Regions from separate parts of the Ruminococcus sp. J1101004sp1_RTP21198st1_B9_RTP21198_201120 genome, predicted to be linked through region 4. Evidence: riboswitches for the same ligand, from Rfam matches in the RefSeq annotation. Region 4 holds a riboswitch; each other region holds the start of a gene.
The links. A riboswitch is a leader RNA that binds a small molecule or an ion and turns the genes downstream of it on or off. The one in region 4 is predicted to bind cyclic di-GMP.
Positions count from the first base shown of each region.

Region 1: another riboswitch for cyclic di-GMP. It lies ahead of AB5618_RS00915 (extracellular solute-binding protein); the one in region 4 lies ahead of AB5618_RS11115 (hypothetical protein).
Region 2: another riboswitch for cyclic di-GMP. It lies ahead of AB5618_RS07425 (transporter substrate-binding domain-containing protein); the one in region 4 lies ahead of AB5618_RS11115 (hypothetical protein).
Region 3: another riboswitch for cyclic di-GMP. It lies ahead of AB5618_RS00945 (transporter substrate-binding domain-containing protein); the one in region 4 lies ahead of AB5618_RS11115 (hypothetical protein).

Region 1 covers NZ_JBCOMI010000001.1:204,415-211,977, forward strand. Annotated here, with positions in the region: gene AB5618_RS00905 (LysR family transcriptional regulator) at 1-508, shown strand, start outside; gene AB5618_RS00910 (DNA mismatch repair protein MutS) at 632-2,239, shown strand; cyclic di-GMP riboswitch class I at 2,432-2,507, shown strand; gene AB5618_RS00915 (extracellular solute-binding protein) at 2,596-4,368, shown strand; gene AB5618_RS00920 (ATP-binding protein) at 4,382-6,694, shown strand; gene AB5618_RS00925 (ABC transporter substrate-binding protein) at 6,707-7,522, shown strand; gene AB5618_RS00930 (ATP-binding protein) at 7,506-7,563, shown strand, end outside.
Region 2 covers NZ_JBCOMI010000009.1:145-7,707, reverse strand. Annotated here, with positions in the region: gene AB5618_RS07445 (aldo/keto reductase) at 1-627, shown strand, start outside; gene AB5618_RS07440 (ATP-binding protein) at 1,151-2,404, shown strand; gene AB5618_RS07435 (transposase) at 2,508-2,774, opposite strand; gene AB5618_RS07430 (hypothetical protein) at 3,367-3,567, shown strand; cyclic di-GMP riboswitch class I at 3,702-3,777, shown strand; gene AB5618_RS07425 (transporter substrate-binding domain-containing protein) at 3,952-6,819, shown strand; gene AB5618_RS07420 (transporter substrate-binding domain-containing protein) at 6,890-7,234, shown strand.
Region 3 covers NZ_JBCOMI010000001.1:215,851-223,413, forward strand. Annotated here, with positions in the region: gene AB5618_RS00935 (ABC transporter substrate-binding protein) at 1-102, shown strand, start outside; gene AB5618_RS00940 (response regulator) at 108-3,059, shown strand; cyclic di-GMP riboswitch class I at 3,211-3,286, shown strand; gene AB5618_RS00945 (transporter substrate-binding domain-containing protein) at 3,487-6,354, shown strand; gene AB5618_RS00950 (hypothetical protein) at 6,513-6,686, opposite strand; gene AB5618_RS00955 (DUF3786 domain-containing protein) at 6,673-7,311, opposite strand.
Region 4 covers NZ_JBCOMI010000014.1:40,003-47,565, reverse strand. Annotated here, with positions in the region: gene AB5618_RS11135 (carbohydrate ABC transporter permease) at 1-369, shown strand, start outside; gene AB5618_RS11130 (carbohydrate ABC transporter permease) at 369-1,187, shown strand; gene AB5618_RS11125 (MBL fold metallo-hydrolase) at 1,210-2,037, shown strand; gene AB5618_RS11120 (LacI family DNA-binding transcriptional regulator) at 2,136-3,167, shown strand; cyclic di-GMP riboswitch class I at 3,356-3,439, shown strand; gene AB5618_RS11115 (hypothetical protein) at 3,609-4,634, shown strand; gene rho (transcription termination factor Rho) at 5,280-6,947, shown strand; gene rpmE (50S ribosomal protein L31) at 7,116-7,319, shown strand; gene AB5618_RS11100 (DUF1385 domain-containing protein) at 7,389-7,563, shown strand, end outside.

The DNA of each region.
Region 1 (7,563 bases), on a different contig from region 4:
CAACCATTCCACACCGGAAGCCATTGAATCCGTTAAAAGCGGAAAGATTGATTTTGCAGTAGTTTCCACTCCGGCAGAGGTGGATCCCCCATTGAAACAGATCATGCTCATGCCTTTTCAGGAGATTCTGGTTGGAGGCACTACTTTTACCGCCCTTGGCAGCCAGGAGCTTTCCCTTCGGGAGGTAAAGAACTATCCGATGATTTCTCTTGGGCGGGAAACTATGACCTATAAATTTTACAACAGTGTATTTTTATCTCATGGCCTGGATCTTTCCCCGGATACGGAAGCTGCCACTGCGGACCAGATTCTGCCTCTGGTAAAATGCGAGCTCGGGCTTGCATTTTTACCCCAGCCAATGGCCGTACCTTCCCTTTTGAAAAAAGAGATCGTACAGATTCCATTAAAAGATGAAATCCCGGAGCGCCAGATCTGCCTGGTGTATGACAGCCAGCATCCTATGGGAGCTGCGGCAAGAGAACTAAAAAATACAATTTTATTGAATTGATTACATAAAAGAGGTGAAAGCGGAATGAATCCATATGTATCAGTAATCTTGACAATAGCAGTATGTCTTTTGCTATTTGTTTTATGGATTATATATGAAAATTATAAAAATAAAAAGCGTATCTTGACTAAAATTCGAAAAAACTGGGGGAAGCCGTATACCAGGCAATATGAGCCTGGCGATATTGAGCAGATTTCCCATTATTTTAGACGAAGAGAAAAAGAAGGCTTTGCAATAGACGATATTACCTGGAATGATCTGGATATGGATCGCCTTTATAAGATGGTAAATCAGACGATTTCTTCTCCTGGGGAAGATGTGCTTTATGATATGATGCGAAGACCGGTATTTTCTCAGGCTGAAATAGACAAAAGAGATGAGTTGATAGATTTTTTTTCCCAACATGAAAAAGAACGGGAGCATATGCAGCTGCTCCTGTCGCAGATTGGAAAAACGAGATTAGGTTCTTTGTCGGATACGGTATTGGCTCTTAAAAGTTCTCCTGAGGTAAAAACAGGAATCCATTGGTTTATGTTGATACTGCTGGTGTTGAATGTTGCAGTGCTTTTACCTGTGAAGCCAGTAGTTGGCTTTTTTTGCTTCATGGTCTTAATGATAACAAATATTACAATTTATTATGCAGGCAATGACCGAAAATTAATCGAAGCTTACCTGGATTGTTATGCACACTTGCTTCGAATGTTATCTGTTGCAGAAAAAATAAAGAATGTGCAATGGTCAGAAACAAGAATGCAGATGTCTGCTATTGCAGAAGCCAGAGCGGTGTTTAAGGGTCTTAACCGGAAAGCAATTTTTTTGACCAGTAAAAATACAGATGGAGGAGATCCGGCACAGATTCTTATGGACTATATCAGAATGCTGACTCATATAGACATTCTGGTTTATAACGGTCTTTTGAAAAAAATTCAGGACAAAACGGACTCTATTTTGAAGCTTATTGATAATATTGGAGAACTGGACGCGTGTATTTCCATTGCGTCTTTTCGGGAACTTCTTACGCTTTGGTGCAAACCTGAGTTTAAAAGCTGGGAAAGTGGTGTCACGCAGATTGAAATGGCTGTAGAAGATCTGTATCACCCACTGCTTCAGGAGGCAGTTGCCAATAGCTTTCAAGTAGCCGGAGGAACTTTGGTAACCGGTTCTAACGCATCCGGAAAATCTACATTCCTAAAAAATGTTGCAATGAACAGTATTCTTGCCCAGACGCTTGTTACCTGTACTTGTTCATCCTACCAGGCACCGTTTTTGAAAGTTATGACATCTATGGCATTGCGGGATGATATAGAGAGTGGAGAGAGCTATTTTATTGTAGAAATCAAGTCGCTGAAACGAATATTGGAAGAAAGTAAGAAAAGGGAGCCACTTTTATGTATTATTGATGAAGTGCTTCGAGGTACAAATACGGTTGAGAGGATTGCTGCTTCATCCAGAATTTTAAATGCACTTCGGCAAAAATGGGTGCTGCCTTTTGCAGCTACTCATGACATAGAACTGTCGTACATTTTGGATTCCCAGTATGAAAACTATCATTTTGAGGAAGACGTACAGGAAAAAGAGGTGGTATTTTCCTATGTCCTGAAAAATGGAAGAGCCACATCCCGAAATGCGATTCAGCTTTTGGATATGTTAGGTTATGACAAGGAAATTGTAGAGGATGCACGAAATGCGGCATTTAATTTTGAAAATAAAGGAATCTGGGATGCCTTATAAATTCAGCAGATCATGTCTGGAAACAGTAATGTCAATGCTGCGTGGACTTCGGAAGAAGGAGAACAGTTCGAGTATATGTATCGGCTGTTCTTTTTTTATTTTTAAGTGTTAAAGCGGTGAGGTTTTTCTTGTGTAAAGTGGAGCGATGGAGTATAATAAAATAGGTTTTTTGCAGAATTTTAAAAGCTATAATAAGAAAATCGTCAAAACAGACGAAAGTCTGTGACGCAAAGCTACAGGGCCTGTAAAATGGCAGCCAGTTGCATGAACTGATGTGCACTGTCTGTGAGACAGTGTTTTTTTACGGTGTTACTTCATAGATGTAACAATAATAATTTTATTTGAGAGAGAAAAATATGAAAATCAAAAAAGTACAAAGTGTATGTCTTATTTTGGCATGTGTGGCAGCAACAGGACTTATAGGGTGTGGGAAAACAGATGAAACATCAAAGAAACACGAAGCAATTACTTTTATGGCTCCTTATCTGGAGGTGGACAGCTTTATAGAAGAGGTGCATAAAACATATCCAGAGGTTAATCTCGAAGTAATCACGTATAGCGGGTCAAATACAACAACCTATCTACAGAATATGTTAGAGGCAGATGATCTTCCGGATATCTGCACACAGACTTTTTATAAGCCAGATGTGGTGGATGTCAGTGATAAGATGATTGATCTCTCCGGATACGATTTTACAGATAATTATGTGGAATCACGTCTGAAAGAGGTATCCGATGAGGGTGCACTTTATATGCTTCCATCTTTGTACAACTGTTATGGAATCACTTATAATAAAACACTGCTTGAGCAACATGGCTGGAAGCTGCCAACATCTTTTACAGAGCTTGAAGAACTTGCAGGCAAAGCAAAAGAAGCAGGAGTTACGTTATGTATGGCACAGATTCAGTATCCGGGTTCTGCCTTCCAGTATATATGTAATATTGCGGATGCGGGATTCCTTGGTACCTTGTCTGGAAAGCAGTGGCAGAAAGATTACCTGTCAGGAAAGGCAAATGTCAGTGACACGGAAGGCATGATGGACAGCATGGAATATATCCAAAAATGGAAAGACATCGGTATGTTTGACAGCAGCAACAGTGATCCGATAGATGATAGTAAAACAAGAGAAGCTTTTATAAAGGGAAACGCACTGTTTCTATTGGGACCACAGAATGGCATTATGGACTCAGAAGATACAACGGACAAATTTGGTCTGATGCCATACCTGTCTGAAGATGGAAGCCAGAATGTATTTATTTTAAATGTAAACCGTTTTTACGGATTGAATAAAAAGTTGGAAAATAATCCGGAGAAACTTGAAGATGCATTAAAAGTCATGAAGGTGCTGTCTACGGTAGAAGGAACCAGTGCCCTGTATCCGGAGAGCACATTAAAAGCAGGACTACTTCCTTTTAAAGATGCAAAGGCGGATGATACCTACTATGCAGATATTTCGGATTTTATCAATGCAGGGAATACGACACCGTTTATTTATTCTGGATGGGAAAATACGATTGTAACTACCGGAACCAAAATGCTGGAATTCATGCAGGATAAGGCATCAATAAAGGATGTAGCAGATCAGCTGGATGAGGATCAGGACAGCGTGGTAAATAATCAGCCGGAAGTGTTCACAACAGCTACAGAGGAAATCTCACAGGAAAGCTGTGCAAAGCTGGTGGGCAGATGCTTTGCCGAGGCGACCGGAAGTGACATTGCTCTTATATCCCTTGGAACATGGATCAGTGGAAATGGCACTAACCAGAACAATGGTGGCGTGAGCGGAAAACTGTATGCAAAGAATATTACAGACTATGACATCTGTACCATTCTTCCGACAGGCTGGTCACAGACAATCCAGACGGTCAGATTAACAGGAAAACAGATTCAGGATTTATATAAAGAAGGATATGATGCAGCCGGTACAGGAAACAATTATCCTTATGTGCTGGTAAGTCCGATGGAGCTGGAAGATGAGAAGACTTATCAGGTTGCAATTTCCGGAATCAGTGAAAAACTGGCATCAGAAACAGAAGTGACAGACAGTGGTATTGTAGGTATGGATGCGGCAAAAGAATTTTTTGGGCAATTTAAGACTTTAAGTGAAGCAGACGCTGAATGGAAATAAGCGGAGGGAAAGGATGCAGAAGACAAAGAGTTATCGGAACTTAATATTGTGTTGCTGTATAGCTGGTATAGCGATGCTTCTTGCATTTTTTTTCCTGTATCAGACTTATATCCGGGATATCATCTATGAGGAACGGTTAAACCAGATGGAAGAGATTACCCATCAGATGTTTCAGAATCTGGAGGATGTGATTGATTCCCACTGGGACCGGGTAACGGAAGAATGCAATTATCTGAGAGATGCAAACATACAGACTACAGATGAACTCTGCAGACATATGAAAAAGAAATATGAATTATCAGCATATGCAGATCATAAGATCATGTTGGTGGCAGTGGATTCACAGGGCAGATATTATACAGAAGACGGATACATAGGACTTTTTCGTGATCTGGATTATTTTGAAGACAAACCCGAACAGATCAGTTTTGTTTTTGATTCTATGACAGATAACCAGTCAGAGATGGTGTTTTTGCAACGTTTGCCAGAAGCAATAGAACTTCAAAATGGAGAAGAGAAAACTACAATCTCTTATTTTGGAATTTCCCAGGATATGGAACAGCTGAATCCTTATTTTAGCTGTGATGCATATAACGGAAACAACAGTGTGTATGTACTGGATGATAATGGATTTAAACTGTTTAACAGCAATCAGGTGGAATTAATTAAAGGGCATAATGTATTTTCGGTTTTACAGAATATGAAATACCTTCACAATTCTTCTTTTGATAAAACAAAAGTGGAACTGGAAGAAAAAGGCTGTAGTTATTCTAATGCAATACTGGATGGTACTGAATATTTTTATGCATTAAAAAGACTGGAAAATGCGGAATGGACACTTATCTTTCTGGTTCCGGCAGAGTATGTTGCTACAAATACATTAAAACTTGTGAATTTTGTTATGGTATTTATCGTTATCTTTACGGTTATCGTAGCTGTCTGCGTTATGCTGGGAATTTCTTTTGTTATGCGTAGAAACCAGCAGGAAGCGATCCGTGCGGAGCGGGAAAATAATGCGAAGCTGGAAACAGTAAATACAGAATTACGGCAGGCAAAACAGGCGGCAGAGGAAGCTTTTCAGGTGGCACAGGAAGCGAACAGATCCAAAAGCAGTTTTCTTGCCAACATGTCTCACGATATTCGTACTCCTATGAATGCGATCATTGGTATTACGTCATTGATCAGATATGATGCCGGAGATAAAGGAAAGGTAATAGAGTATGCGGATAAAATTGACACTTCATCACAGCATCTGTTGGGGATCATTAATGATGTTCTGGACATGAGTAAGATTGAAGCTGGCAAAACGGTTTTCAAATATTCTGACTTTTCTATTGTGGATTTTATACAGGAACTTGACACGATATTTCATTCTCAAATATATGAAAAGAAGCAGACCTTTACAATTGCAAAAGAAAATATCCGGCATGAGTGGGTGAATGGGGATCGCGTCCATTTAATGCAGATTTTCAGCAACCTGCTGTCTAATGCAATAAAATATACACAGGAAGGCGGAAAAATTCAGTTTCTGGCAGAGGAATGTGAATCAAATTCATCTGTTTATGCAAAGTACCGCTTTTGGGTCAGCGATAATGGCATGGGAATGTCAGCAGATTTCAAAAATACAATTTTTGATGCGTTTACCCGTGCAGAAAATTCCATGACGAATAAGATACAGGGAACCGGACTTGGAATGGCGATTACCAGGAACCTGGTTGAGGCGATGGGAGGAACCATCGATGTGGAGAGTGAACTGGGGCTGGGAAGCTGTTTTGAGGTTCTCATAGATTTGAAAATTGCAGAGGACAGAACAACTGCTCTGGCGGCACAAGAAGAAACAGATGAGCAGGATGGAAATATCCTGCAGGGAATGAGATTCCTGTGTGCAGAAGACAATGAGCTGAACGCAGAGATCCTGACGGAACTGTTAAAGATTGAAGGTGCGGAATGTACCATCTGTGAAAATGGTGAAGAGATTTTGAAAGCATTTGAACAGTCTGCTCCAGGGGATTATGACATGATCCTGATGGATGTGCAGATGCCTGTTATGAATGGCTATGAGGCAACAAAGGCAATCCGCAGAAGCTCCCATGAACTGGCAAAGACGATTCCGATCATTGCCATGACCGCCAATGCATTTTCAGAGGATATCCAGCATTCACTGGCAGCTGGTATGAATGCACATGTTTCAAAACCGGTTGAGATGAAAATACTGGAAAAGACGATCAGAAGCATAAAATCCGGCGGGGGGGCACCGAACCGCAGGTCATTGAACAGTAACAAATGGCAGGGAATCAGATATAAAAAATACGAGAAGGATAATTAGGATAGACAGAAAATGAAAGGAAAAAAAGTGATTGCAGGCATTCTGCTTGCGGGAATTTTAGCAGTTACCCTGGCAGGGTGTAAAAACACAGATAACACGAAAGAAGAAACAGAAAAGCCTGTTATTACCCTCGGAAGCGATAACTATCCACCATACAATTATCTGAATGAGGATGGTGTACCGACTGGCATAGATGTAGAACTGGCTACAGAAGCTTTCAAAAGAATGGGATATCAGGTGGAGGTTGTCCAGATCAACTGGGAAGATAAAAAAGAACTGGTGGAGAGCGGAGAGATTGACTGTATCATGGGCTGCTTTTCTATGGAAGGACGTCTTGATGATTACCGCTGGGCAGGACCGTACATAGCAAGCCGTCAGGTGGTCGCTGTAAATGAGAACAGTGATATCTATAAATTGAGCGACCTGGAGGGAAAGAATCTGGCTGTTCAGTCCACAACCAAACCGGAAAGTATTTTTCTGAACCGGACAGATGATAGAATCCCCAAACTGGCAAATCTGATCAGTCTTGGACACCGGGAGCTGATTTATACGTTTCTGGGAAAAGGATATGTAGATGCAGTTGCCGCACATGAGGAATCGATTGTCCAGTATATGAAGGATTATGACGCAAGCTTCCGTATCCTGGAAGAACCTTTAATGCTCACTGGAATAGGTGTCGCTTTTGCAAAAGATGATGACAGGGGAATCTGTGAGCAGATGAGCCAGACTCTGGAAGAAATGCGTCAGGATGGTACATCCCTGAAAATTATTGAAAAATATCTGGATGATCCCCAGAAGTATCTGGAGGTGGATGATCTTGGATATTAAGAGAAGTAAAAAAGAAAAACGAATCCAGCGGCTGGGTGGTC
Region 2 (7,563 bases), on a different contig from region 4:
GATACACCAATTGAAGAAACTATGGAGGCACTGCACGATCTGGTAAAAGCAGGAAAGGTCAGGGCACTTGGTGCATCTGCCATGTATGGATATCAGTTTTATAATATGCAGTTAGCCGCAAGAGACAATGGATGGACACCATTTTCTGCGATGGAGAATCATTATAATTTGCTTTACAGAGAGGATGAGAGAGAATTGCTACCAATTTGTAAGCAAATGAAAGTTTCGTTAATGCCGTATAGCCCTCTTGCAGCCGGACATCTGGCAAGACCACAGTGGAAATCAGAGTCTCTTCGTGGAACCACGGATAGGGTTGCCATGGGAAAATATGATAAGACTGAAGCGGAAGACATACAGATAGTTAAACGTGTAGCGGAGCTTGCCGAAAAGTATAACTGCAAAATGTCCCAGATAGCCATTGCATGGCAGTGGGCAAAGGGAATTCTATCGCCTATTATTGGGGCAACCAAAACGCAGTATCTGGATGATTCAGCTGGAGCATTTGACATTAAATTAACTGCCGAAGACCTTGCATATCTTGAAGAGCCATATGTTCCACATGAGATAGTTGGTGCAATTGATAAAAATCCGGCGCAAGGTGTTATTTTGCTTGATGAAAAGAAATAAAGTTTCAGTAATCATAGAGTGTATGAATCGGAGAGGTTGTAGACGAGCATACACATGGAATGGATTTGTGGAAATGCTCAAGTATTACCCGTTAGCAAAACCTAAAACGTACTATTTATTGTTTATATTGAAGCGAATGTTACTATGAGGAGCCGTATGCGGGAAAGCCGCACGTACGGATCTGTGAGGGGCTAAGATTGAGAGGTCTTAGTCTACTCGACTGTTGAACTGAATCCGAAAAGTATTAGGGCGCAGAGGAGATAGAATCCTTTGCGTAAAAGACTAACGAACATATTTAATGAAACATCGGAACCATCTTCTTTTTGTTGTTTACCTATAATAACGATTGGAGTAGTCGATTATAGACACTGCAATCAAAAAAATCTGAAAATATATTTATTAACATTACATAAAAGTGTGTAGATGCACATAAAATGGGAATACATATTGAAATTCAGGTCGTTCTGTGATAGAATCTCATTACTAAAAAGTGTGTAGATGCACGGAAATGGGGAGTGTAACGATGGAGATTAAAAGAGACGCTTACCTACAGCAGCTGATCGAGCGAAAAGATAATGGAATGATAAAGGTGATTACCGGCATTCGTAGATGTGGCAAATCCTTTTTGCTATTTACCATCTTTAAGAGATACTTACTGGAGAACGGCGTTGATGTTGATCATATTATTGAAATTGCATTGGATGGTATTGAGAACGAGGAATTAAGAGATCCCAAGGTATGCTTCAAGTACATCAAGGATGCCATGAAAGACGACGGGAAGTATTATCTCCTTTTGGATGAAGTGCAGTTCATGCCACGATTTGAGGAAGTGCTGAACAGCCTGCTACGCATGAGCAATATTGATGTGTATGTCACCGGAAGTAATTCCAAGTTCCTGTCCAGCGACATTGTGACCGAATTCCGTGGCAGAGGTGATGAGATTAGAATCTACCCTCTCTCCTTTGCAGAGTTTTATTCTGTTTATGACGGCGATTATGATGATGCCTGGGATGACTACATGATCTACGGAGGATTGCCGCAGATCGTAAGTTTCCAGAGCGAACGACAGAAAGCGGATTATCTGAAGAACATCTTTGCAAATGTCTATCTGAAGGATGTTATTGAAAGAAATAAGATTCAGAACGTGGATGAGATTGGGATTCTGGTTGATGTGCTTGCATCTGCAATCGGCGCACCGACCAACCCTTCAAAGATTGCCAATACCTTTGCCAGTGAGCGCCAGATGACTTATGCTAATAAAACCATCTCCAAGCATATCGACCATTTGACAGATGCCTTTTTGATTTCCAAGGCAAGCCGATACGATATTAAGGGCAGAAAGTATATCGGTGCAAATCTGAAATACTACTTTACTGATCTGGGACTGAGAAATGCACGTCTGAATTTCAGACAGCAGGAGCCTACTCATATCATGGAGAACATTGTTTATAACGAGCTGCTGATCCGTGGCTACAATGTTGATGTGGGTGTCGTGGATATCTTCGATAAGGATAAAGAGGGAAAACGTGTTCGCAAGCAGTTGGAGGTTGACTTTGTGGTGAATCAAGGAAACCAGAGATACTATATCCAGGTTGCATATGACATGACTTCGGAAGAAAAACAGACGCAGGAGTTCAATTCTCTGCGTAATATCCCGGACTCTTTCAAGAAGATCGTCATTGTAAATGGCAGCAAAAAGCCTTGGAGAAATGATGAAGGTTTTGTCATCATGGGAATGAAGTATTTCTTGCTGAATGCGAATAGTCTGGAATTTTAAGTCGATTTGAGTTGTTGCTGTGGTGTTGTTCTATTTCAAAAAAGAGTGAAATGATATAAATAAGGCCACGGCTGATTTCGTGTTGGAACAGCCGTGGCTCAGTTTATTTTTTTATCCGTACAAACGAGACTGTTCCGCAGATTATGTAGAACAGACAGAGTACGATTCCGATAGTGAGAACATCAGATGCATAATTACCAGAACCACGAACAGGAATATCACTTGATTCCCGGAAGTCTTTCAGCCATTTTGTTAATGTGCTGTATCCGATGCCAAGATTTTCTGCACATCCACGTACTCCGAGATCTTTGTGATCCTGATAGTACTGGACTGCATCAAGTTTAAATTGTTTGTCATGTTGCTTTGCCATATGAGATCCTCCTTCAGCATGCCTCTATTGTATCATGCTTATGTGTATTTGGAATTTCTCATTTTGGCTTGTACTATTTATATTTTAGCACCATTGTGTTTCACAGTTTCCGACATATAAGTGTTACCTATAAGTTTAAGCTGAACGGCGGTGATATAAAGGCGGTACAGGGAGATTCCTTTTATAACAGGAAGAATCTGAATCCGCAGATCCATGATACAGAAAAGAGGACGATGATGGCAGGCTTATTTTTTGTTTGAGTGTTCAAACTTCTATGTGACAAACGTAACTGTCTGTGATATTATAAAAACGATATAAGCGAAAATGACTTTTGCGGAAACGAAAGTATCTTTATATTTTTTTATCCGTATACTTCCTATAATGAGAATGAATACTTGCAAAGTTGATTACTAATATTTTTTCGTTATTACAGGTACAATAAGAACATGTAATAGCGGAAATGAGGTATAGTTACTTGCAGATAGAGAAGTATATTGCGGATAAAATAACATCTTTGTGTGAAAAGTGTGATATCAGTAAATATAGATTATCGCAGCTGTCGGGAATTTCCTAGTCATCACTGGGAAGAATCATGGCGCAGGAAAACCTGCCGTCGCTGATCACACTTGAAAAAATATGTACAGCTTTGGGCGTGACATTATCACAGTTTTTTCAGGAAGGTAATTCAGAGAATCTGACAGAAAAACAGAAAGAAGTTTTAAGGATATGGAACAATCTGAGTACAAATGAGCAGGAAACAGTGATGTCAATGCTGCGTGGTCTTCGGAAGTAGAAGAACAGTTTGAGTATATGTATCGGCTGTTCTTTTTTTGTTTTTTGTCGTTAAAACGGTAATGTTTTCTTGTGTATACTAGAGCATTAAAGTATAATGAAATCAGTTTTTTTGCATAAGTATTAAAGCTATAATAAGAAAATCGGCAAACCAGATGAAAGTCTGGGACGCAAAGCTACAGGGCCTGTAAAATGGCAGCCAGTTGCATGAAATGAGGTGCACTGTCTGTTTGGCAGTGCTTTTTTATGGTAGAGCACTTGAATAAGTAATACAGAAGCTGTTTGGAAAAATATTGTGAAAAATAGCGGGGAGGTTATTGATAATTAATGAATGTAAAATTAAAATCTGGAAGCAAGCAACTGTAGCCTAGAGGAGGGGAGAAAGATGAAGAAGTGCAAATTAGTACAGAATATAATGAATTTCAAATTTTGTTACATTATATTTTGCACAATTATATGTTTTATTGTTTTATCCGTTCCTACATTTGCCAAAGAAAACTCTGACAATGTTATCCGGGTAGGATCTTTTGAGGAAACTTATAATGTAGTCAATGAAAAGGGAGAAAGAAGCGGCTATGGTTATGAGTATCTTCAAGATATTGCAGGTTATGCAGGATGGACATATAAATACATAACAAGTGATTGGAAAAACTGCTTTACACAGTTGGAAAATGGAGAGATTGATATTCTTGGTGACATTTCCTATACAGACGAACGTGCTGAAAATATGCTTTTTTCCGATATGCCTATGGGGGAAGAGAAATATTACATCTATACGGATGCATCCAATAGGGATCTTACAGCAGGAAATTTGGATTCTTTTGAGGGAAAAAATATTGGTGTGTCTAAAGATAATATAGTGGAGGATGTGCTTAATGAATGGGAATCAAAATATGGTCTGCATACGCAGCATGTCAATGTTTCTAATACCACAGAAATTATGGACAAACTGTCGAAACATGAAATTGACTGCTTCGTTTCGGTAGAAGAATCCCGTTGGGAAGAATCGGATATTTCACCGCTTACAAGTATTGGAGAGACAGAAATCTATTTTGCCATAAATCCCAAACGTCCGGATATCAAAGAAGCACTGGATAGTGCTATGCGCAGAATCAAGGATGACAATCCATTTTACACTGATGATCTCTACAGGCGTTATCTTTCTGCACAGAGCAGCTCGTTTCTTTCAAAAGAAGAAAGGGAGTGGATCGGGCAGCATGGAGCAATCAGGATAGGGTATCTGAATCAGGATGGAGGTATCAGTAGTGTAGATCCATCAACAGGTAAACTGACAGGTGTTATCACAGATTATGTGGATCTTGCCCAAAATTGTCTGCAAGGTCAGACTCTGGAATTTGAATTAAAGGGGTATGATACAAGAAGTGAACTGCTTCAGGCATTGCAGGATAGAAAAATAGACCTGATTTTTCATGCAAACCAGAATCCATACTTTGCAGAAACAAATGGATTTGCTTTGTCGGATACGCTATTGACTCTCAATATGGCAGCAATTACGGCAAAGGATTCTTTTGATGAAAATAAAGAGAATACAGTTGCCGTTGAAAAAGATGATTTTGCATTGAAAGCATATCTTTCATACAATTATCCGCAATGGAAGGTTGTGGAATATGAGACATCAGATGCAGCAGTAAAAGCAATGCAGAAAGGGGAGACGGATTGTATTGTAAGCAATTCAGGTACTGTTTCAGACTATTTGAAAAATGATAAGCTTCATAGTGTTTTCCTGACAAAAGAAGCTGATGTTCCATTTGCTATTCAGCAGGGAGAACCGGTTCTTTTGTCCATTCTGAATAAAACACTGACATCTATGCCTACAACTCAATTTTCAGGTGCAGTAGTTTCGTATAATGCTTCCTCACGAAAAGTTACAGCGAAGGATTTTATTCAGGACAATTTACTGACAGTTTCACTTATCGCTGGAATTTCTTTTTTCGTTGTTCTGTGTATAATTCTTGATTCTTTGAAAAAATCAAAACGTGCGGAAGAAAAATCCAAGAAGTCTGCTGAGCAGGCATTGAAGCTGAATCAGGAGCTTGAAGAAAAACAGCAGGAATTACAAAATGCACTTGTAGAAGCACAGAGTGCCAATAAGGCTAAGACTTCCTTTTTAAATAACATGTCTCATGACATCAGGACACCGATCAATGGCATTATGGGCATGCTTACAATTCTTGAAAAAAGCGGAAATGATGGTGAGCGGGCAAAAGATTGCCTGAATAAAATAAATGAGTCTTCGAAACTGCTATTATCATTGGTAAATGATGTTTTGGATATGGCAAAGTTAGAATCGGATACCGTGGTTTTTGGTGATGAATCCATCAATCTGGATCAGGTATGTAAAGAAATCACGGAGTCGCTATACTTTCAGGCAGAAGAAAAAGGACTTCATGTTATGGGAGAACATGATGATTACAGTGGTATATATGTTTGGAGCAATGCAGTTCATCTGAAAAAAATATTGATGAATCTGTTTACAAACAGTATGAAGTACAATAAGGTGAATGGTTCTATTTACATGAGTATGAGAACGATTGAAAGATCAGAAGATCACATGACATGTGAATTTAAAATAAAAGATAATGGAATTGGAATGTCAGAAGAATTTATAAAAAATGAATTGTTTACTCCATTTGTACAGGCAGATAATTCTCCACGTTCTGATTATAATGGGACAGGTCTGGGAATGCCTATTGTGAAACAACTTGTAGAAAAGATGGGCGGAACCATAACAGTTGAAAGCAAGCTTGGTGAAGGAAGCTGTTTTACTGTAATACTTCCATTTAAAATTGATACGAATGCACGGCCGGAAGAAAAAGAAGATTTCAATGCAGATATATCAGGTGTCCGGATATTATTGGTTGAAGATAATGAGCTGAATGTGGAAATAGCAGAATTTATGCTGACGGAAAATGGAGCTAAAGTAGAAACAGTGAACAATGGGTTAGAAGCTGTTCAGCATTTTGAAGCTTACGAACCGGGAACATACGATGTTATTTTAATGGATGTTATGATGCCGGTGATGGATGGGCTTACTGCCACAAAAACAATAAGATCCCTGGAACGGCAGGATGCAAAAACAATCCCTATCATTGCTATGACTGCAAATGCATTTAGGGAAGATGCAGAAAAGTGTATGGAAGCAGGAATGAACGCACATCTTGCAAAGCCATTAGATGATAAAACAATCAAACAGACTATATGCGAAGAATTGAGAAGCAGTAGGGACAAGTGAAAATTTATTAAACCAGGAGATTGACAAGGAGATGTATAGAGAAATATATTTGACAGACAGGAGATTTAATATGATTTCGAGAGCAAAGAAATATGTGGCAGTGTTACTGTTTTTTGTATGCGTGTGTATGATATTTTTTCCCCTGACTGCATATGCGGCCGAGGACAGTTCGCAGCATGAAACTGTCAAAGTCGGTTTCTTTGCCATGGATGGTTATCACATGATGGATGAAGAGGGGAACCGCAGCGGTTATGGCTATGATTTCCTTCGGTTGATGGCCTGTTATTGGGATGTAGATTACGAATATGTCGGATACGATCAGAGCTGGGATGATATGCAGCAGATGCTTGAAGATGGCGAGATTGATATGGTAACATCTCTCCGCAAAACACAGGACAGAGAAGAAAAAAACTAATTTCCAGCTGTGGACTATCCCTGTCTGACATCATTAGCAAAATCAATGCAAGGGGAACATAATTAGGATAAAAGCAGACCGGTGGAGAGCAAAATCTCTGCTGGTTTTATATATGAGATCAAATCAGAGCATGTGAGAAAAAAGAGGTAAAATAGTGGTCAAAGCATCTTGCGTAAATGGCAGTATCTGATGTATAATTTAGAAGAAATCTGACAAAGAAAATAGTGTATCACACATTTCATTTCCCGCTTTTAAATGGGCAGGATAGTTGGATTTTATGATTTGAAAAATTATAGATGGAGTTGGCGCTTTATATTAGAAGCGTACAA
Region 3 (7,563 bases), on a different contig from region 4:
TTTGAGGGAGAAGACACCTTTGTGAAAGATACCTGGACAGGATATATTTCAGATGGTGATGCCATTCTTGCAGAACCTGAAGACTACGTGACTCTGAGGTGAGAAGAATGGATATTAAGAAGCATAACAAAGGCAGAGAAAAGACTGTTAGGAGAAAACGATTCCGGATCGCTGTCTTTACAGCTGTTTTACTGGAAATTGTTCTGATGGTTTTCCGATATTTTGACTTTGTGTCGAAAACTATTTATGAGGAAAGTGTTTCCCATCTGACGGAGGTTTTTCATCAGTCTGATAATATGTTAAGGGAATTGACAGATAAGAACCTGACTTATCTCCATATTTGGGGTGAGAATCTGCAGAATACCTCAAGCGAAGATGAAATCCGTAATTATATAAAGAATGCGCAGGAAGATGCCGGATTTTTGGATTTCTTTTTTCTGTCAGCCGACGGGAACTATAAGATGGTGACAGGGGAAACCGGGTACCTTGGATTACAGGAAAATATTGAAGAGGACATCCGGCAGGGAAATGATGTGATATCAAATGCAGCAGTTCCGGGAAAATCCCAGTTGCTTGTTTTTGCCACTCCCAAGGCTCATGGAAACTATCAGGGATTTGAATATGATGCCATCGCCATTGCTTATGAAAACTCTAATATCGTAGATGTACTGGATATTTCTGCTTTCAATGGAAATGCACAGAGTTTTATTGTTCATCCGGATGGCCGTGTTGTGATCGATCATTCTTCTGAGTTATGGGGGAATGTATATAATTTCTTCGGTGTTCTGAGAGAGCATTCTGATATGTCTGAAAAAGAGGTCAATGAGCTTTCGGAGAAGTTTAAAGCAGGACATACTGGTGCGATGCTGGTAAATCTGGATGGAAGGAACTATTATCTGGTCTATGAAAAATCAGATATTCAGGACTGGGTATTTCTGGGACTTGTACAGGCAGATATTGTCAATGCCAGTATGAACAGCCTGCAGAGCAGTACAATGCTTCTTGTTGGTGCGGTCGTGTTCTGTATTGCTGCTTTTCTTATCAGTCTTATTATTCAAAAAAGCAGGACAAATCTCAGAAGAAAGGATACGGAGATCCGGTACCGGGATGAGCTGTTTCAAAAGCTTTCAATGAACGTGGATGATGTCTTTCTGATGCTGGATGCAAAAACATATCAGGCAGATTACGTCAGCCCAAATGCGGAAAATCTGCTGGGTATTACGGTAGAACAGATTCGTAGAGATATTCGTGTTCTGGGAAAATTGCATCCGGCGGAACATGAAGATCCGGAGAAAAATTATCTGGAAGAAATCAAGGTTCATGAACAGCGAGAATGGGATTTTGAATATGTTCATCAGAAAACAGGGGAAAAACGCTGGTTCCATAATATTGCAATGGGTAGTGAGGTAAATGGAAAAAAGAAATACATCCTGGTTCTGTCGGACCGTACCTCGGACTGGAAAATGAACCAGGCACTTTCTGAGGCAGTCCGTGCGGCGGAGACAGCAAACAGGGCCAAGAGTACCTTCCTTTCCAACATGTCTCACGATATCCGGACACCAATGAATGCGATCATCGGCTTTACCACACTGGCTGTAAGCAATATTGATGATAAAAACAAGGTTCGGGATTATCTGGGAAAGATCCTTTCCTCCAGTAACCATCTGCTTTCCCTGATCAATGATATCCTGGATATGAGCCGGATTGAGAGCGGAAAGATCCATCTGGAAGAAACGGAGGTCAGTCTGTCGGATGTGCTTCATGATCTGAAGACGATCATCAGCGGGCAGATCCATGCGAAACAGCTGGAGCTTTATATGGATGCCATGGATGTGACAAATGAGGATGTCTATTGTGATAAGACACGACTGAATCAGGTGCTGCTGAATCTTTTGTCCAATGCGATCAAGTTTACTCCTGCTGGCGGAACCGTTTCTGTCCGGCTGAAACAGTATCCGGGTCTCCAAAGAGGCAGTGAACTGTACGAGATCCGGGTGAAGGATAACGGAATCGGTATGAGTCAGGAATTTGTACAGAAGATCTTTTCTCCTTTTGAGAGGGAGCGGACTTCCACTGTAAGCAGGACTCAGGGTACAGGACTTGGTATGGCCATCACCAAGAATATTGTGGATATGATGGGCGGCACCATTGAGGTCCGGACAGAGCAGGGGAAAGGTACCGAATTTATCGTCCGACTGCCATTCCGGACTCAGCCTGAGCACCAACGTATAGAGAAGATCATAGAGCTGGAAGGTCTTAAGGCTCTGGTTGTAGATGACGATTTTAATACCTGTGACAGCGTGACAAAAATACTTGTGAGGGTTGGAATGCGTTCGGAATGGACACTTTCCGGTAAGGAGGCTGTTCTGCGTGCACGACAGTCTATGGAGCTTGGGGATGCCTTCCATGCTTATATCATCGACTGGCGACTGCCGGATATGAATGGTATTGAGGTCACCAGACAGATCCGCAGTCTTGGTGACGATACACCGATCATTATTCTGACTGCTTATGACTGGTCAGACATCGAAGTGGAAGCCAGGGCTGCAGGAGTAACTGCATTCTGTGCGAAACCTCTGTTTATGTCCGATATCAGAGATACCCTGATGACTGCCATTGGCCAGAATCAGGCTGAGCAGGAGAAGCCTGTTCTTCCGGCGGCATGCTCAGATTTCAGAGGCAGATGTATACTGCTTGTGGAAGACAATGAGCTGAACAGTGAAATTGCGGTGGAGATCCTTAATGAATATGGCTTCCTGGTGGATACTGCAGAAAATGGGGCAGAGGCAGTAGAGAAGGTCAAGAGGTCGAAACCGGGCGGTTATGATTTGGTGCTGATGGATGTGCAGATGCCGGTAATGAACGGATATGAGGCCACGAAGCAGATCCGTGCCCTTAGGGATCCGGCACTGGCAGGAATCACCATCCTTGCCATGACGGCCAATGCTTTTGACGAGGACAGAAAGAAAGCGTTGGAATGCGGTATGAATGGATTCTTATCCAAGCCAATCGTTATAGAGGAATTGATCAGTACATTACAAAATAATCTGACAGATTAGTAATAAAAACCTGCTAAGAAGTTCGGTTAACAACTTTTTAGCAGGTTTTCAAATTATTTTTAAGCGTTAAAGCGGTGAGGTTTTTCTTGTGTAAAGTGGAGCAAGGGAGTATAATAAAATCAGTTTTTTTGTATAATTTTAAATGCTCTAATATGGAAATCGGCAAAACAGATGAAAGTCTGCGACGCAAAGCTACAGGGCCTGTAAAATGGCAGCCAGTTGCATGAAATGAGATGCGCTGCCTGTTTGGCAGCGTTTTTATCACCCGGGGCATTGCAGAGATGATGGAAATTACACAGCAGCAGTACACAGCAACAGGGATGAATGCACATATTGCAAAACCGATTGATATAAAAACAATACTTGCTGTTTTTGACCTGGTGTTTGGAACATCATAAAACACAAACGGATGAAGGAAATAAAAAATATGGATAAAAGTAGAAAAAAATCAGCCGTACTATTTGCATGTATATTTGTGGTCCTGGGAATGTGGATGATGTTATCGGTACACTGCCAGGCTGCTGAAACGAATAATGATGAAAAACAGCCACAGACCATCCGTGTCGGCTCATTTGAGGATACCTTTAATTATGTCGATAAAAACGGTGTCAGACGAGGTTATGGCTACGAGCTCATGCAGGCTCTGGCAGGTTATACCGGATGGAAATTTGAGCATGTGAAATGTGACTGGTCCAACTGTTTTGATAAGCTTGAAAATGGTGAGATTGATATCATGGGCGATATTTCTTACACCGATGAACGTGCACAGAAGATGCTTTTCCCGGATGAACCCATGGGTGAGGAAAAATATATCCTTTATGCTGATTTATCGGATACGGATATTGGGACGTCTGATTTCAAATCTATGGACGGTAAACGTGTAGGTGTGCTCATGGGTACTGAGCCTGAAATCATGCTGACAGAATGGGAAAATAAGAATGGCATACATACAGAACATGTAAATGTGAATAATAATGATGATGTCGAAAAGAAATTAGCGAATCATGAAATCGATTGTTTTGTATCTCTGGAGGAATCCATCTGGTCTGAACAGGGAATATCATCCGTTACCACGATTGGTAAATCCGGCATATATTTTGTAATAAATAAAGAGCGCAGCGATATCAAGACAGAGTTGGACTGGGCTATGCGTCAGCTGGATCAGGATAGTCCTTTTTTCAAGGCGGATCTGTATAAAAAGTATTTTACGCTTGATTATTGTCAAAGTCTTACAGGCGGAGAAAAGTCCTGGTTGGAAGAACATGATGGTATCCGGATCGGATTTCTGAGTAATGATGCGGCAGTATTTTCTCTGGACGAAGAGACTGGAAAACTTACCGGTATGCTGGCAGAATATTTCTCTTATGCCAAAGACTGTCTGGGAAATCAGACACTGGAATTTAATATACAGGAATATGATGATTATGATGAAATGCTTCAGGCTTTACAAGAACGAGAGATTGACATGATTTTTTATGCTGGCAGGAATCCATATTTTGCAGAAAAAAACGGATATACACTTACAAACACAGCCTGGACCTACAGCCTGATGGCGGTAACAGATGAGGAAAAATTTGATGAGAATAAGGTGTATACTGTAGCTGTGCCCAGGGAAAAATATGCCTTAAAACAGCATATTGCATTCAGTTATCCCCAATGGAAGCTTATAGATTGTGATTCGCTTGACGATGCAGCAGATATGGTCATTCATGAAAAAGCAGACTGTTTCCTCATGGGCGCAAGTCAGGCACTAATATATGATAACAGTCAAAATTTCAAGAGTATTCCACTTACAAAAACAATGGAGGCATGCTTTGCAGTTAGAAGTGGAGAGGGAACCCTCTTATCAATATTGAATAAAACCTTAAAGGCTATGCCGTCTGACATGCTTACAAGTGCACTTGCTATTTATGACAGTACAGCAGATAAGGTAACATTTTTGGATTTTGTAAAAGACAATATGCTTGCTTTTTTTGTTACGGCAGGATTTTTTGTACTCACTATCATTAGTATTATCCTCGTACTTTTACGGAAGGCAAGGAAAGCAGAAGCTGTCGCAAAGCTTGCTGCAAATGATACACAAAAGCTTAATGACAAGTTGGAAATCGCTCTGAAAAAAGCAGAAGAAGCTAATCTGGCAAAGACTCGTTTCCTTAACAATATGTCACATGACATCCGTACTCCTATGAATGCAATTCTGGGCTATGCACAGCTTATGGAGAATGAACTGAAAGGAAAGGATTTGCCTGAAACTTCAGAACATTTAAAAAAACTTCAGCAGTCAGGAAACCTCCTTCTGTCAATCATAAATAATGTACTTGATATGGCTCGGATTGAGAGCGGAAGGATGGAAATTGATGAGAACTATGGACGGATTGAGGATATCCGGCAGACTCTGTTTGAAATATTTGAGGATGAAGCAAAGAAAAAGAATCTTGCTCTTCATTACACAATAAATGTAGAACATGAAAATATACTGACAGATACTACCAAGGTAAAAGAAATATTTGTCAACATCCTGAGTAATGCCGTAAAATATACTCCAGCCGGTGGTTCTGTTATGGTAGATATAGATGAATTACCCTGCGAGGAGCCTGGGTACATGATTGTAAGGACCAGGGTGAGCGATACCGGAATTGGTATGAGCCAGGATTATCTGTCAAAAATTTTCGAAGCATTCACTCGTGAACGAAACACCACGAAGAGCAAAATCACAGGAAGCGGACTTGGAATGTCAATCGTAAAGAAATATGTTGATCTGCTCGGTGGAACAATCGATGTGGAGAGTGAGCTTGGAAAGGGCAGCACTTTTACTGTAACACTAAAACACAGGATAGCGGATGAAAGCTATTATGTAAAAAAACATGCTGAAAATCCAGAATCCTGCAGTGAAATACTTGAGGGAAGGAATATCCTTTTGGCAGAGGACAATGATCTGAATGCAGAGATTGCAGAAGCAATACTTGAGCGTGCAGGTCTTAAAACAGAACGTGTGGAGGATGGTATCCAGTGTGTAAACAGGATAATGCAAATGCCGGTTGGAACATATGATGTGATCCTCATGGATATCCAGATGCCTAAAATGGACGGTTATAAGGCAACACAGGAAATCAGAAATTTACCAGATAAGGACAAGGCGTGTATACCAATCATTGCAATGACAGCAAATGCATTTGAGGAAGATAAGCGGGAGGCTATTGCAGCCGGAATGAATGAACATATAGCAAAGCCAGTCCAGGCTGATAAGCTGCTGTCAATATTATCAGAAGTAATAAGGCAGCAGGAAAAATATTAATTGCATGTTATACTAATGGAGTGCCACTCTGGAAAATTGCATAGGACTTTTTTCTTTAAAGAGTGCTTTAACAATTTAATCTTTGAAAGTACCACGATATAAGAATGGGGAGGATTCCCTCCCCAAAAATATTTTTTCAGAACTTACATAAGTTCCTTTCAGATGCCATGATATGACCGGTATTCCAGGTACATTTCAATCATATTTTTTCTTACTGGAAGGTCTGTTTGTTTGAGAATTTCGCTGATTCCAGTAGCAGAATATCCATTTTTCCATAATAATTCAGCCGCACACTCAATCAGGAGTTGTCTGGATTCTTCACCTTTTTTCATTTCGCATTTCCTCGTTCAGTCTGGAAAACAGATGTGTAAGTGCAAACATAAGCGTTTCATAATGCATGTAATCTAAAGTATTCCTGTCTGCAAGAATTTGAAGACTTGCCGGGAACTCATCATCAGCTTCCCAGAAACGAATGATAATCGGCAAAAAAGGAAAAAGATTTAATTTAAAAGCAACATCTCCTTTTTCCAGTTCCTTTCCGGAAAGTGCTATACAGGCATTACGCAATTCAACGGTTTTTCCGTTAAAAAAGTCAGCGGTATTCTGAAAAAATCCGCTGCTCGTTGAGAGATTTCCTGTTCGGACAGAGGAAAGGCTGTTTATGTTTATAAATTCATGTGACAGATGGCATCTATCCTTTGAATAACATAAAACATCATAAATAGTCATTGCTTCATTGTGATTGGCTTCATGAATTATTTCAAAATCATTATCTGACCACTGAACACTTCCCGTTTTTCGTTTAATACGATAGGTACGGTTAATAAAAGTAATATATAACCAGTCAGAATTGTAATCTAATGAATATTTATGTATCATTGTAGCCTGATTATATTGCAGGAAAACATGTGCTGTAGAAATTTTTATTTTATCATAATTAGTCAGAGCTTTCGTCATATACCCCTCCAAGAATATTTTTGTTGTAGTTATTTTAGAATAGACTAATTGGTCTATAAAATCAATGCTTTTTGTGCCATTTTGTTATAGCAGGTCAAAGGAACAATGGCTGTAATGAGGATCAGAGGGATAATAGTAGTAACGAATAATACGCGAGAGTTCTGTAGAGGGTCTGGCGTTAGAGGATTGGATTAAGGAAGTATCTTTTTTGTCTGACTGGTTTTTTTACGGCATTTCCGTTACAATAGAAAT
Region 4 (7,563 bases):
CTGATGATCATTTATACCGCAGGTCTTCAGACTATTCCGAAGGATGTTATGGAGTCTGCTGAGCTGGATGGCTGCAGCGGTCTGAAAAAAGTTCTGAAAATCGAGCTTCCGCTGCTTATGCCAACTGTCACGATCAATCTGTTTGTTTCTATTTCAGGAGCATTTAAGTCATTCGATATTCCGAACGCAATGACAGGCGGTGGTCCTTATGGTTCCACAATGCCAGTTGCCATGAATATTTACCAGGAAGCTTTCACCAAGTACAACCTGGGCTATGGCTCAGCGAAATCTGTAATCCTGTTCCTTACAGTAGCAGCGGTTACTCTGATCCAGTTGTACTGCACTCGTAAGAAGGAGGTAGAATACTAATGAAAAAGAAAGTATGGCTTCCAACCATTATTATGTTTTTCTTTGGTGTCCTGTTCCTTATGCCGATCATCCTGCTTGTGATGAACGCATTCAAGACACATAACGATATGATCCAGAACTTCCTTTCTTTTCCGCATTATCTCTATACCGGAAACTTTACAGAAGCTATAGAACGTCTGAAATTCTGGAGAGTAGTTGGAAATTCAGCATATGTAACCCTGGGAACCATGCTGGTATGTACCATCATTTCCTTTATGGCTGCATATGGAATTGCGCACATCCCTGGAAAGCTTGGAAATGTTTTGTATCTGATTTTCACCCTTGGACAGATCATTCCGTTCCATTCCATTATGATCGCGCTTTCTGTACAGCTGACCAACGCAAACCTTTTGAATAACCTGACCGTACTTATTTTCCTGTATGCCGGCTTCCACGGAGCATTCGGTATTTTTACCTATGTTGGCTTTTTGAAGTCCATTCCGAAGGAATTGGAAGAGGCAGCAGCAATTGACGGCTGTGGCATGTTCCGCTGCATGTGGCAGGTAATTTTCCCATTGGTACGCTCCACAAGCATAACTCTTCTGGTGCTGTTTTTCCTGTGGACATGGAATGATTTCCTTATGCCAAACCTGTATGTTTCAGACAGTGGTTTGAGAACTCTGACAGTTGCTATTTATATGTTTAAGAGTACCTCCGGATCTGAGTGGAATCTGATGCTTGCCGGAATGACTCTGTCCATGGTTCCAATCATAATCATTTATATTGCAGCACAGAAATATATCACCAGCGGACTTACCGCAGGTGCAGTAAAAATGTAATTGAAAAGGAGAACGGCAGAAAATGGACAATATTAATTTACAGAGAATTGAAGGCTATACAGTTCAGCTGGTAGCAGAGGATGTCTGGGCAATCGATGAGTTCGGAGCAGACATTATTTATCTGGTAAAAGGTGAAAAAAGTGCAGCTGTGATTGATACCGGTTCAGGTTTTGGAAATCTGAAAAAGGTGATCGAAACCCTGACTGATTTGCCATATGTTGTATTAAATACACATGGACATCTGGATCATGTGGGCGGCAATCACGAGTTCGGAAAGGCATATCTGAGTGAAAAAGATTTCAAAATGGCAGATACAGAAAAACTTAGAAGCGGCTGGAAGCATTATGTTGAAAAAACAAAGAAGGAACCGGGATTTTATGGAACAGAGTACATAATTGAAGGTCGTGAGCCTGGAGATTTCCAGATGCTGCCGCTGAGCGAGCATCAGATCTTTGATCTGGGCGGCAGAAGCCTGGAAGTATTATTTACACCGGGACATACTCCTGGAAGTGTAGTTTTCCTGGATAGAAAAAATAAATTCCTGTTCGCCGGAGACAGTGTAGTGTCAACTCCAATCCTGATTTTTGATACCTATTCCTCAACAGTAAAGGAATATGCAGAGGGATTAAAGAAGCTAGATAAAGAAGATTTTGAGCTTATTTTCCCAGGACATTTTTTACGTCCGATCGGAAAAGCAATTCTTCACGATCTTATCACATGTGCTGATAAAATCGTAGAAGGAACTGCAAAACCGGAGCCTATTGACTTCAGCCATATGTCTTCAGAACCAGCTTTCCTTTTCAAATATGGAAAAGGAAACATCGCTTATAATGACAAGCATATTTGTTAATAAAAAATGATAAAAAAATCATTATAAATTTATTAAAAATCATTTGCCATAATATGCCGGGACATATATAATGAATACATTGTTGCAGGAGAGCGATTATGGAGCAGATAACAATTAAAGAGGTTGCGAAATTGTGCGGCGTAGGAGTCAGCACAGTGTCTAGGGCAATTAACAATCACCCGGACATTAATCCGGAAACGAAACAGAAGATTCTGGATACGATCAGAGAGTACAATTATGTACCGAATAATAGTGCCAGAAATCTGAAAAGAACTGATTCCAATACGATCGCAGTTATAGTAAGAGAAATCAGCAACCCATTTTGGGGTGTTATGCTGCATGTATTGGAGAGGGAAGTCCGTGACAGGAAATACTGCCTGGTATTGCAGAATGTAGCAAATGATGAAGATGAAGTTGAGCTTGCCCTTCAGCTGGAAAAAGAGAAAAAAGTCAAAGGAATCATATTCCTTGGCGGTATGTATGATTATGACGAGTCAAGGTTGAGAATGCTGGGAGTTCCGTATGTGATCAGCAGTTCTGGAAAAACAGTTCCGGAGGATACAGGAGCTTATCCTAAAAGTGCCCTTGTGACGACAGATACAGAGATTGAGAGTCAGAACATGATTGATTATCTGTGCAGCTGCGGTCATAAAAGGATCGCCTTTATTACTTCCAGAGATGAAGGTCTTGGAAGATGCCATCTCAATGGCTATAAAAGAGCACTGGAGAAAAATGGACTGGAGTACGATGAGAAGCTTATAATTCGTTTAAAACCAGGTAAAAGAATCTATACGATTGAGAATGGTTATAACTGTACCTGTGAGCTTTTGAAATCGGGGGTGGATTTTTCCTGTATTTATGCAATTTCAGATACTCTGGCGGTAGGCGCCTGCAGAGCAATTATTGACAGCGGCAAAAGAGTACCGGAGGATTATTGTGTGGCAGGAGCAGATGGTCAGGATATTGCGGAATATTATCATCCATCCATTACCACATTGAAATATCCAAGAGTGGAAACTGCCCAGCAGAGCGTCCGTACCCTGTTTGATATGATCGACCGGAAAAAGGTAGTGAAACGGCAAATACTGGGCGGAACTCTTATAGAGCGGGAGTCTACGCGCAAGCTGTAAGGTGTAGCTGTTGCCATCCGGCCATCGAAAAGGAATCTGTGAAAATATTTGAGAAGGATTATCATGCGCTACGATCCGCTCAGATATTTTTACAGATTTTTTTGTTTTCGTACTTTTTAGACGGATTTTTGTAAGTTTTAACAAGGGAATTCCGTTGACAAAAGTGACAGTTTGCTTTATTATAAGAAATGAATAAAAGGCAAACCTGTTGAAAGACAGGGACGCAAAGCCAAGGGTCTAAGGTCTCAGGACTATGACAGCCGGTTGCCGCATTGATATTGATTAGGTAATGTAATATGACAGGAGACGTGGTTCTTCTATTTGTGGCGACCGTTTATTTAATCTGATAAACGGTTTTTTATTTCCACAAACTGATGGGACTGATAGTTTCCAGATAGCGGCAAGTCAGTTACATTATGGTTCAAGAAAGGTGTGTTATTTATGAAAGGAAAGAAATTAACAGAGTGGCTCGCAAATAAAAAAGTTGTTTCCAGTTGTGCTGCCATAGCATTGGCAGCAGTGATCGGCGGCGTTTCATTATTCTCAGGAGCAGGAGAAACACCTGAATTCCCCAGTTATACAGATCCGATCATGGAGACTTCCATCATAGAAGATGAAACTCCACTGGCTTCTCAGCCGAAGACTACTGTGAAGACTACTTCCAGTACCAAGACAACCAGGAAGACTGTTAAATTAAAAAAGGCTTCCAAGAAGAGCTACACCAAGAAACTGAAAACCAAAACAAAAGTAACCAATAAAACAAATAAATCCGGTAATACAACAGTAGATACCAAGACAACCGTTGTTACCAAAGCAACAGCGAAATACACCAAGAAATCCAAAAAGAAAGTTGTTACATCCAAGATCACAACAACTGTTCAGACAACAACTACACAGCAGGTATCAATTGCCAATGAGACCGCTGTAAGCACTACTTCTTCTGGTACTTCCGCTGCCCAGGCAACTGCAGCAGCAAGCTCTTCACAGAACCAGAGCAAATACGAAGCAAATGTAGCAAATGTAGCAAGTGTTGCAGGTAAGATGGACAATCGTGTAATTGCAGCATATCAGCAGCTGGGCTTTAAGCTTGTTGTTGATCCATCTGTTAACTATTCCGGATATTTTGATGCAAGATCAAGATCTATTACAATGAAGCAGATTGATGATTCTGTTTATCATGAGCTGGGTCATTTCCTCGCATTCATCGCAGGAAATGTAGATAAGACAGCAAGCTTCCAGAGCATTTTTGCAGCTGAGAAGGCAAATGTTACAGCCTTTAATAAAGCCTATGTAACACAGAATGCTTCCGAATATTTTGCAGAATCTGTTAAGGATTACATCTTGAACAATGCTTCCTTGAAGAGCACCAGACCACAGACTTATGCAGCTGTTCAGAATGCATTGAATCAGATTACAGATGCACAGATCGCTAAGATTCAGAAGATTTATGGAGCGTTCTGGAACTAATGATTTTAAAGATGACCGGCACCCGGAGAAATATCTCCGGGTGTTTTACTGTGGATACCACAGGCGCGGGAAAATAGTGTTTTATAAAAAGGTAAGTGACAGATGGTACTTACCTTTTTGTCACCGGGAGAACCTTAATCTTATATATGTCGAGTTGCTGTTCACTGGTAACATTCCGCGAGGTGTTTTTTGTGAACAAAGTTCACAGAAAACCCGAGAATTAAGTTTGCGCAGCAAACGCTACTTCTTGTGCTTGTCACAAGAAGGTTCGTCTTTCTGTGTATCGCGAAGCGTGTTACTGGTCACGGAGTGAACAGTAACTATGTCGAAGAGTCTGGATATGTGTCGACAAAAAATTCTTGCAATGAAAAACCTTAGGTGTGTATAATACAAAACAAAGGTTATCACTTTCTTGCAGGCAGGGATAGATATATTGGGGTCACTGGTCCTAAGTGAACAGTAATATATATTTGGAATGGATGTAGACACGGCGCCTGAAATGTGTTAGAATCAACTTTAATAAGTTTTTTGAAGGATGTTTTTATAATTCAGTATATAGCTTCTGTCTAATCAGACATTTGTATCCCGTTAAATCAAAATTGAAATGTGTTTTAGAATTGTATTAGTCGAAGAGGTAGATGATTGATGAAAGAAAAGTATGAATCATTATCCCTGGCTACGCTGAAAGACTTGGCAAAAGCCAGAGGGCTGAAGGGCATTTCTACTATGAGAAAGCCTGAATTAATTGAACGTATGCTGGAAGAGGACAGGAAAGAACAGACTGCAGAAAATGAGCAGACTATTTCCGGAACAGCAGAAGAGAATACCATACCTGCAAGACCAGAGCCTGTGGCAGCAGAAAAAACAGAAAATACGGGAAGTGTTTCTTCACCGGAGAGAAGAGAAGCACCAACCAGATCCCGTACCATTATACGGCGTAATCCTGAGTACCGCAGCAATAATTATGGCAGAAATGAAAATGCAGGACGTCAGAACAGTTATAATGGAGAAAACAGACCGGAGAACTTTGTGAAGCGCACTACTGTAGCGAAACCTGTAGAAGTGGTTCCGCCAGCCGAATTAAGACCCGAGGAAACGGAACAGCCCCGTACAGGCGCAGCCAGTGAGAACCGTACAGAAGAGGGGGTAAGCAATGCTTACAATGTTCCGGCTGAAACGGTCCAGCTTGACAGTGGCGAAAAGGCCAATGGAATCCTGGAGGTTATGCCGGATGGTTTTGGATTTATTCGAAGTGAGAATTATCTTCCAGGAGAGAATGATATCTATGTTTCCCCGTCACAGATCCGCAGATTTAATTTGAAGACAGGGGATATAATTCAGGGAAATATCCGTATTAAAACACAGGGGGAGAAATTCAGTGCCCTTTTATATGTAACGTCTATCAATGGTTTCCATCCAAGTGAGGGACAGAAGAGATACAATTTTGAAAACATGACCCCAATCTTCCCAGATGAACGTCTGATCATGGAGCGTCCCGGCGGAACTACTGCCATGCGTATCGTAGATCTGATCAGCCCTATCGGAAAGGGACAGCGTGGTATGATTGTTTCCCCGCCTAAGGCAGGTAAGACTACTTTGCTTAAGGATGTCGCGAAATCTATTCTTAAGAATAACAAGGATATGCATCTGATCATTCTTCTTATTGATGAACGTCCTGAGGAAGTTACCGATATCAGGGAAGCAATACAGGGACCGAATGTGGAAGTTATTTATTCCACATTTGATGAGCTTCCGGAGCATCATAAGCGTGTATCCGAGATGGTTGTAGAGCGTGCACGCCGCCTTGTAGAACATAAGCAGGATGTTGTGATCCTTCTGGATTCCATTACCAGACTGGCAAGAGCGTATAATCTGGTTGTTCCTCCAAGCGGAAGAACTCTGTCAGGAGGTCTTGATCCGGGAGCACTTCATATGCCGAAGCGCTTCTTTGGTGCAGCACGTAATATGCGTGAGGGAGGAAGCCTTACCATTCTGGCCACTGCACTGGTTGACACCGGAAGCAAAATGGACGACGTTATTTACGAAGAATTCAAGGGAACCGGCAATATGGAGCTTGTTCTTGACCGCAAGCTTCAGGAGAAACGGGTTTTCCCGGCCATCGACATTCAGAAATCCGGTACCAGACGAGAAGATCTGCTTCTGAGCAAAGACGAGCAGGAAGCTGTATATATTATGCGAAAGGCTCTTAACGGAATGAAGTCTGATGAGGCAGTGGAACAGATCCTGAACATGTTTGCACGTACTGCAAATAATGCTGAATTTGTGCAAATGGTAAAAAAACAGAAATTGTAATGTTCACAAAAAACACCGTGCAGAATATTATCTGGGATTAGTTTTAGAAATTTTTATAAATAACTTGCATTTCTCATAACGCCATGCTATAATCAGTAGGCTGTGTAAAGTGTGAATTCGTCAGATTCAACGCAAATAAAATAGAATAAATATAGAGAGGTGAAAATCATGAGAGAAGGAATCCATCCGAATTACTATCAGGCAACTGTAACCTGCAACTGCGGTAATACTTTTGTAACAGGATCTACCAAGCAGGATATCCACGTAGAAATCTGCTCCAAATGTCATCCGTTCTATACAGGACAGCAGAAAGCTAGTCAGGCTCGTGGACGTATCAATAAGTTCAACGAGAAATACGGCCTGAATAAATAATTTGAATATTACTGAATGAGAAGGTTGAGGTTGGGAAATCTCAACCTTTCTTTGTAACTGGAGGATAAAATGAAACCATCCAATATCGGTGGACAAGCTGTAATGGAAGGCATTATGATGCGCCACAAGGATAAATACTCCATTGCAGTAAGACGTCCTGATAAAGAAATTGTAGTAAAAGTGGAAGATTATAAATGCATTTTCGGGAAAGCCAGGATCTGGCGGAAACCGATTATCCGCGGAA